Regions from separate parts of the Halomonas sp. AOP43-A1-21 genome, predicted to be linked through region 1. Evidence: predicted binding sites of a transcription regulator. Region 1 holds the regulator's gene; each other region holds the start of a gene.

Evidence for each region. Region 1 encodes sigma-54, which starts transcription at its own class of promoters, with help from an activator protein. Its sites were predicted from a motif close to TGGCACNNNNNTTGCTNT; they were not measured.
Region 2: glnL (nitrogen regulation protein NR(II)) is a predicted target of sigma-54. The motif match lies at 1,115-1,132, and genes of this name have one in related genera.
Region 3: ACT3R7_RS14265 (sugar phosphorylase) is a predicted target of sigma-54. The motif match lies at 1,146-1,163, and genes of this name have one in related genera.
Region 4: urtA (urea ABC transporter substrate-binding protein) is a predicted target of sigma-54. The motif match lies at 1,565-1,582, and genes of this name have one in related genera.

Annotation. Positions count from the first base shown of each region.
Region 1 covers NZ_JBQSWC010000001.1:189,281-191,484, forward strand. Annotated here, with positions in the region: gene lptB (LPS export ABC transporter ATP-binding protein) at 1-69, shown strand, start outside; gene ACT3R7_RS00915 (RNA polymerase factor sigma-54) at 193-1,608, shown strand; gene hpf (ribosome hibernation-promoting factor, HPF/YfiA family) at 1,731-2,039, shown strand; gene ptsN (PTS IIA-like nitrogen regulatory protein PtsN) at 2,044-2,204, shown strand, end outside.
Region 2 covers NZ_JBQSWC010000017.1:62,256-64,459, forward strand. Annotated here, with positions in the region: gene glnA (glutamate--ammonia ligase) at 1-908, shown strand, start outside; gene glnL (nitrogen regulation protein NR(II)) at 1,181-2,204, shown strand, end outside.
Region 3 covers NZ_JBQSWC010000025.1:64,490-66,693, reverse strand. Annotated here, with positions in the region: gene ribD (bifunctional diaminohydroxyphosphoribosylaminopyrimidine deaminase/5-amino-6-(5-phosphoribosylamino)uracil reductase RibD) at 1-469, opposite strand, end outside; gene nrdR (transcriptional regulator NrdR) at 469-960, opposite strand; gene ACT3R7_RS14265 (sugar phosphorylase) at 1,221-2,204, shown strand, end outside.
Region 4 covers NZ_JBQSWC010000029.1:19,875-22,078, reverse strand. Annotated here, with positions in the region: gene urtA (urea ABC transporter substrate-binding protein) at 78-1,367, opposite strand; gene ACT3R7_RS15370 (tripartite tricarboxylate transporter permease) at 1,854-2,204, opposite strand, start outside.

The DNA.
Region 1 (2,204 bases):
AGCCCAGAGACTATTCTCAATAACCAGAAGGTCAGAGAAGTTTACCTGGGTGCTGATTTCCGTCTTTAAATTTATGTTCACTGCTAAACAGGGATCTGCAGCAGAATTATTATCAATGGCATGCTTATTGCACTTGCACATAAACATGACTCGCACTAGGGTAAAGCTTTCCGAGTAACGAGTGGTTCTCAGATGGTCATGAAAGCTTCTCTCCAATTGCGTATCGGTACGCAGCTGACCATGACACCTCAGCTGCAGCAGGCCATTGCCCTGCTCCAGTTATCCACATTGGATCTGCGTCAGGAAATTCAGCAGGCGCTGGATGCCAATCCGATGCTGGAACAGGAAGATGAATTCGGTGAGCAGGCAGCCGTTGAAACGCAGGAAGCGGAGTGGGCGGAAAGCATACCCAATGAACTCTCCGTTGATAGCGACTGGTCCGACACCTATCAGGATGTAGGCAGCTCAGGCAGCAGCACTGAGGGACCTGACTTTGAGCGCCAGGCAGCGGGACAAAGCCTGCACGGTCATTTGCTTTGGCAGCTCGCCATGACCGACTTCAGCGCACGTGAACAGCAGATTGCAGAAAGCTTGATCGACGCGCTGGATGCCAACGGCTACCTGACGCAGCCCTTAAACGATATTCGCGACGGGTTGCGCGCTCAAAATATCGAAGCGCTTAGCCAGCGCGAGATGGAAACCATTCTGATGCGTTTGCAGCAGTTTGAGCCGACCGGCGTTTTTGCCCGCGACCTGCGCGAATGCCTGATGCTTCAACTGGCTACCCTGCCCGATGACACTCCCCTGCTTGTCCCGGCGCGCCGTCTGGTACGCCAGTTTCTGGAAGCACTCGGCAAAAATGACATTCGGCTACTCAAGCGCCGCCTAGGGCTGGACGATGAGCAGCTAGACGATGTGATTGGCCTGATCCGCAGCCTGGACCCACGCCCCGGTAGCGCTTACGGGGTGACCGATGATAGCTATATCACGCCTGACCTGGTGGTACGCCACGATCATGAAGGCTGGCACCTGGAGCTTAACCCTGAAGCTCTGCCTCGCCTGCGCATCCAGCCCGACTACGCCAGCTTGATCAAGCGTGCCGACAAGAGCCAGGATAACCAGTTTTTAAAAGAGCACTTGCAAGAAGCACGCTGGTTAATCAAAAGCCTCTCCAGCCGCAACGATACACTGCTGCGCGTAGGGCGCGAAATCATCACCCGTCAAATCGGCTTTTTAGAGCAAGGTGAAGAGGCCATGAAGCCTTTGATTCTTGCGGATATTGCAGAAGCCGTGGAAATGCATGAATCCACCATTTCACGTGTGACAACGCAGAAATATATTCATACCCCACGGGGTGTCTTTGAGCTTAAATACTTTTTCTCAAGCCAGATCAGCGGTCAAGACGGGGGCGACAGCCACTCAAGCACGGCGATTCGCGCCCGGCTCAAGAAGCTGATCCAGGACGAACCCCCTGGCAAACCGCTCTCAGACAGCCGTTTGGTCACGCTGCTTGAAGAGGGAGGTATTACGGTGGCACGGCGTACTGTGGCCAAATACCGCGAGTCATTGGGCATTCCATCCTCCAGTGAACGCCGTCGCTTAAGGTAGGCTTTTAGGAGGTCTTGAGACAGTTTTGTACAAGAGAAACAGCAAAACTCGCGACAAGGGCTTTGCAACACCGTAAAAAGGGTTACAATCGAAATACAGTCCGATGGATAAGGAGTACGTCAATGCAAGTAAACATCACTGGTCATCACGTAGAACTGACTGACGCCTTGCGTGACTATGTTAATGAAAAGCTTGAACGCGTCGAACGCCATTACGACAATATCACCACGGTACAAGTAACCTTATCCATTGAGAAGGAGCGCCAGCAGGCGGCATGCACCCTTCATGCAGCAGGCGCCGACCTGCATGCCGATGCGGAAGATGTCGATATGTATGCAGCCATCGACGCATTAGCCGATAAAATCGATCGTCAACTCGTTAAGCATAAGGAAAAAGCACAAGCTCGCGCCCAAGGCGCAGGCGTGCGTTAACTCAATGACGTTGGAAACTATCCTCCCCCCGGAGCGCGTGCTTTACGATGTGCCTGGGGGCAGCAAAAAAAGGGTGCTGGAGTTTTTCAGCACCTTTATCGCTCAAAACACACCTAGCCTGGACAGCCAAGAAGTGTTCAGCCGACTGATTGGTCGCGAACGACT
Region 2 (2,204 bases), on a different contig from region 1:
GCAACCTGGGCCACCGTCCGCGCCTGAAAGGTGGCTACTTCCCGGTTCCGCCGGTCGATAGCTTCCACGATATCCGCGGCGCTATGTGTAACACCCTGGAAGCGATTGGCCAGACCGTTGAAGTTCACCACCACGAAGTGGCGAATGCGGGTCAGAACGAAATCGGTGTTAAATTCAACACGCTGGTGAAGAAAGCCGACGAAGTTCAGGAAATGAAGTACGTGATCCACAACGTGGCCCACGCCTACGGCAAAACCGCGACCTTCATGCCCAAGCCGCTGGTGGGTGACAATGGCTCTGGTATGCACGTACACCAGTCGTTCTGGAAAGATGGCCAGAACCAGTTTGCCGGTGACGAGTACGCAGGTCTGTCTGAAATGGCGCTTTACTACATTGGCGGTGTGATCAAGCACGCCCGTGCCCTGAACGCCTTTACCAACGCTTCTACCAACTCGTACAAGCGTTTGGTACCGGGTTTCGAAGCGCCGGTAATGCTGGCTTACAGCGCTCGTAACCGCAGCGCGTCTATCCGTATTCCTTACACGGCAAGCCCGAAAGGCAAGCGCGTTGAAACTCGCTTCCCTGACCCGACCGCCAACCCGTACCTGGCGTTTGCTGCTCTGTTGATGGCCGGTATCGACGGTATCAAAAACAAGATCCATCCTGGCGACGCCATGGACAAGAACTTGTACGACCTGCCGCCAGAAGAAGGCAAGCTGGTGCCAACCGTTGCCAATAGCCTGGACCAGGCGCTGGAAGCGCTCGACGCTGACCGTGCGTTCCTGACCGAAGGTGGCGTGTTCACCGACGACATGATCGATGCCTACATCGACCTCAAGATGGAAGAAGTGGAGCGTATCCGCATGACGACGCACCCCATCGAGTTTGATATGTACTACAGCTGCTAATTGCGTTTTAACGCGATAGTCTGAAACCCCGCCTCGGCGGGGTTTTTTATTGCACTGAACCGGTGAGCAACATGCTTCTTAATTGTGCTTAATGCACTAAAATAGTGCATCAGGTTGGCCGTATGGCGGTAGGCTGCGCTATAAACGCTCGCTTAACCAACGCTTAATGCCCACAAGCCGTGCATGCAGGCGCAAGCGAGATAACTTGGCGCGCTTTTTGCAGTTTCCCTTGCATGATGAACGATTTCACCAGCGATTCTTCAGGATATTCCATGTATCAGCGTTTACTAGAACATCTCGCCATGGCGGTGCTGCTGCTGGACGGTGAGCTCCGCGTACGCTGGATGAATCCGGCAGCCGAAGCGCTGCTGGCGGTAAGTTTTAGCCGTGTGCAGGGGATTAGCTTGGACACTCTGCTAGGCGGCGATGAAAGTATCGATCAGGTATTGGCCAAAGCGCGGGATGCCTTCCATCCCTATACTCAACGCGAGGCGCGCATTACCCCGGTGAACGGTGAGGCGCTGACGGTGGACTACACCGTGACGCCCCTGTCAGAAGACGAGCTCCTGCTGGAAGTGGAGCCCCGTGACCGGCTGATGCAGATTTCTCGCGAGGAAGCGCTAACCACGCGCCAGGAGACCATCAAGGTGCTGGCCCGCGGCCTAGCCCATGAAGTGAAAAATCCGTTGGGTGGCATTCGCGGTGCTGCGCAACTGCTGGAGCGTGATTTAGACGACCCGGCACTGCGGGAATTTACCCATATCATAATTGAAGAGGTTGACCGCCTGCGCGATCTGGTGGATTCAATGCTCGGTCCCAACCGTATCGTTAAACACGAACCGGTGAATATTCATAAAGTGCTGGAACGGGTGCGGTCGCTGCTGATTGCCGAACATCCGGATCTCACCATCAGCCGCGATTACGACCCCAGCCTTCCAGATCTTTCCGGCGATGAATCGCAAATGATCCAAGCCGTGCTTAATGTGGCCCGCAATGCCGTTCAGGCGATGAGCGATGCACAAACCCCTGTGCCGGAACTGATGCTACGTACCCGTGCTCGGCGCCAGTTTACCTTGGGCGCCGAGCGTCACCGCCTGGTGAGCGAAGTCGGCGTGATTGATAACGGCCCGGGTATCCCTGAGGGGCTGCAGGAGACGCTCTTTTATCCCATGGTATCAGGGCGCGCCGAAGGCAGCGGGCTTGGGCTTTCCATCGCCCAGTCGATTTTGCATCAGCATCAAGGGCTGATTGAGTGCGACTCGCGGCCCGGACACACCGAATTTCGTTTATTGATTC
Region 3 (2,204 bases), on a different contig from region 1:
GCTCCATACGGGCAATAAAGCCCGGGTTCAAGGCGCGTGCATCCTGCTCCAGCAGTCCCACGCCGACCTCGATGCCTGCCGCCCTGAGCACCTTGATTCCGTTCCCACTCACTTGTGGGTTAGGGTCCACCATGGCGACGACGACCCGCGCTATCCGGGCATTTTGGAGCGCTACCGCACAGGGCCCCGTTCTCCCAGTATGTGAGCAAGGTTCTAGGGTAACGTACGCCGTAGCGCCCCTTGCATGCTCACCGGCGGCATTTAGCGCGTTGATTTCGGCATGGGGCTCACCGGCGCGCACGTGATACCCCTCTCCCACAATCTGCCCTGGCTGGCCAGGCAACTGCTGTACGATGACACACCCCACCCGCGGATTGGGGTCGGTGGTATACAGGCCCTTTCTTGCGAGCTGGAGGGCGCGCGCCATGTAACGGTGGTCTAAATCACTAAACGGGACAGTAGCACCCATTACGTATCGTCCTTCTCATGCCCTGGGGTTATGCGGGGCGGTTCCTGAGAAAGGCGGTCAATCTCAGCACGAAACTCGTCCAGATCCTGAAACTTACGGTATACGGAGGCAAATCGAATATAGGCAACTTGATCCAGGTTCTTTAAGGCCTGCATCACGGATTCGCCGATGTCTCGCGCGTTAATTTCCCGGTCCCCCCTGGCGCGCAGCGTTTGACGAATACGTTCAACCGCCGCTTCAATAGATTCAGCACTGACCGGGCGTTTTTCTAATGCACGCACCATTCCATCGCGTAACTTTGCTTCATTAAAGCTTTCACGGGAGCCATCTGACTTTACGACCCGAGGCATCAGCAGCTCGGCCGTTTCGTAAGTAGTAAAGCGCTCATGGCAATTAGCGCACTGCCGACGCCGACGCACCTGATCGCCTTCCGCTACCAGTCGCGAATCGGTCACTCGAGTATCAGTAGCACCACAAAAAGGACAATGCATAGCGGTCAACCTGTTGTCAGTCCGTGCTGTAAGCTGCACGAGTAAGCGTGTTATAACCTAATTATCACTCACTATTTTCAAGCGCGTTTTTTATCTCTTATCGGGCGTAAACTCAAACGCCGTAAGGGGTTAAACGCGGGCCATAATGAAACGTCGGCGGCCTGTTACCCTGCATTGTAACGATTTGGCACACAAGCTGCATTTGTTCAATGCTAGTGCTTAATGAATTCAGGAGACAAATGGTTGATAAGGAGCCCCTTATGCCGACGTTTGAAAAGAAGGTTCACGGTTATCTGACGCATCTTTATGGCCCTCGCGCCGATGAAGTCCTGCGTCGTCTGGGCCAGCATCTCGATCACTTCCGTTCGTTAAGCGCGCCAGCATTAACCGATGCGCCAACGCACTGCGGCTCGGCACCAACATGGAGCGAAAAGGATCAGTGGTTGATCTGTTATGGTGATTCCATCATCGACACTGACTCCCCGCCTCTCGCCGTCCTGAACGATTTTTTACAGACGCGCCTGGGCGATCGCATCAGCGGTGTGCATGTTTTACCCTTCTTTCCCTGGAGTAGTGATGACGGTTTTTCGGTCATTCACTACCGTGAGGTCAATCCGGAACTTGGCGACTGGCAGCATATTCAGACACTGGCCCAACATTATGATGTGATGGCGGATCTGGTGCTGAACCATGTTTCCCGGGAATCGCTCTGGTTTGTCGATTACTTAAGCGGCAGCCTGCCGGGCCGCGATTACTTTATTGAAGTAGATCCTGAAACGGATATTTCCCACGTTACCCGCCCGCGTAGCAGCCCCCTACTCGTTCCGGTGGCAACACGCCGGGGCACGCGCCACCTATGGGCAACCTTTTCAGAAGACCAGCTTGATTTAAACTTTGAAAATCCTGATGTGCTTTTGGAGTTTGTGGGAATTTTGTTGTTCTACCTACAGCAAGGGACGCGGATCATTCGCCTGGATGCCGTGGCATTTTTATGGAAGCGTCTGGGTACTTCGTGTATCCATCTACCTCAAACGCACACTGTTGTACGCCTGTTACGTGCCGTCGTGGATGAAGTTGCGCCAGGCACCCTGCTAGTTACCGAAACCAACGTGCCCCACGAAGAAAATATCAGTTACTTCGGTCTGGAGCGCCTGCCCGAAGGCCCGCCTGATGAAGCACATATGGTGTATCAATTTGCGCTCCCTCCGCTGCTACTTCACACCTTAACGCGGGGCGAATCAGAA
Region 4 (2,204 bases), on a different contig from region 1:
TTGGTTATCCAGGTGAGAAGGTAGCGTGCTCCTTGCCGCGCCGGGGCGCGGCAAGGGAGATGTTTTAGCGCAGTTAATTACTCGGCGAGTGCCGCTTCGGCTTCTTCAGCGGCGGTGCTGCCACCGCACGAGCCGTTCACGACGTTAAAGTTGCCGCACTCCATGGGCTTGCGCCAATCGGCAATCAGATCACGCGAGCCGGGCAGGTAATCAGACCAGGCATCACCCGCTACCGTTGAGGGCGTTTGCCAAACGATGTCGAACTGGCCATTGTCCTGAATTTCACCAATCAGCACTGGCTTGGTGATGTGGTGGTTAGGCATCATCGCCGCATAGCCACCGGAAAGGTTGGGTACGGTCACACCGATGATGGCGTCTTTTACCGAATCGACATCGGTAGTACCCGCTTTACGCACCGCTTCGGCCCACATGTTGAAGCCAATGTAGTGCGCTTCCATGGGGTCATTGGTGACGGTTTCTTCGTCGCCGGTGTAATCGATCCAGGCGTCGATAAAGTCGTAGTTATCGTCGTTATCGACGCTCATAAAGTAGTTCCAGGCAGCCAAGTGGCCCACCAGCGGGCCGGTATCAATACCGGTAAGCTCTTGCTCGCCAACCGAGAAGGCGATAACCGGAATATCGGCGGCGTCGATCCCCTGGTTAGAAAGCTCGGTATAAAACGGCACGTTGGCATCACCGTTAATCGTCGAAATCACGGCGGTCGGTTTGCCCTCTTCACCAAAACGACGGATTTCTGACACGATATTCTGCCAATCGGAGTGGCCGAACGGTGTGTAGTTGACCATGATGTCTTCTTGCGCAATACCGTGCTCATCCTTAAGGAAGGCTTCGAGGATACGGTTAGTGGTGCGCGGATAAACGTAGTCGGTACCGATCAGCGCAAAGCGCTCAATGCCGACTTCATTGATCAGATATTCAACGGCAGGAATGGCCTGCTGATTAGGCGCCGCCCCGGTGTAGAACACGTTTTCTGATGACTCTTCGCCCTCATACTGCACCGGGTAGAACAGCAGGCCGTTTAACTCTTCGACCACCGGCAGCACGGCCTTACGCGATACCGACGTCCAGTTACCGAAAATGACATCAACCTCTTCCTGGGCCAGCAGTTCACGGGCACGTTCGGCAAACAGCGGCCAGTTAGAGGCCGGATCAACCACTACCGCCTCCAGTTGGCGGCCCAACAAGCCCCCAGCGTCATTTTGCTGCTCAATCAGCATCTCGACCGTATCCTTGAGAACGGTTTCACTGATCGCCATGGTGCCGGACAGAGAGTGCAGGATACCGACCTTGATCGGGTCGTCGTTCTGATCGCCGCTTTGGGCAATGGCCTGGGCGCTTGCACCCATCACTGCGGCGGCCAGTAGAGAAGTAATAAAACGGCGAGAAAGGACATTGTGATGTTGTATGGCCACTTGAATCTCCTTGCACCCTTTATAGCTGGGGCTTGTTATGAGGGCTTCGCGACCGAGCTGACTGCCATTACGCGTGATTATTATGGGTACGGCATCGACTCGGTACGTCCACGAGGACTTAGCCACTAGCATTTGCAAGGGGTGCGCCACATTGAAACAAAAGCTAGTATTAACTTTTAAATCAATTGCTTGGATATATTTAAAAAGCTACCATTCTGATCTTTTGCACTGCGGTAGCGCGTCCATGCATTTGCGGCGCACACTTCTTATGCACCAGGACGACGCTTTGCACCAACAGTGCACGTTAAGGCTTCAGATACAAAAAAACGCCCTAGGAAACTCCAGGGCGTTTTGGATTAGAGCTTGAAAGAGCACTTAAAGAAGTACCCAAAAAGTACTTAAAAAAGCACTAAAAAATGCTTATTCGGCAGCCGCTGCCGCCCGCTTACGACGCTTTTTCAACAGCGGTAAGCCAAGCGACAGTAACGCGATTACCAACAGCGAGAGTGAAATCGGCTTATCAATAAACGTCGTCCAGTCACCGCCGGAGATCTGCAGCGCACGGCGCATGGACTCTTCCATGATATTGCCCAGAATCAACGCCAGGATCAGCGGGGCCGCCGGGAAGCCAAACAGGCGCATGCCCAGGCCCAGCAGGCCAAAGCCCAACAGCAGCAGCAGGTCAAACACGCTAAAGCTCATGCCGTAAACGCCGATCATGCAGAAGATTAGAATCAGCGACAGCAGCAGCGGCTTGGGGAGGTCGAGAAT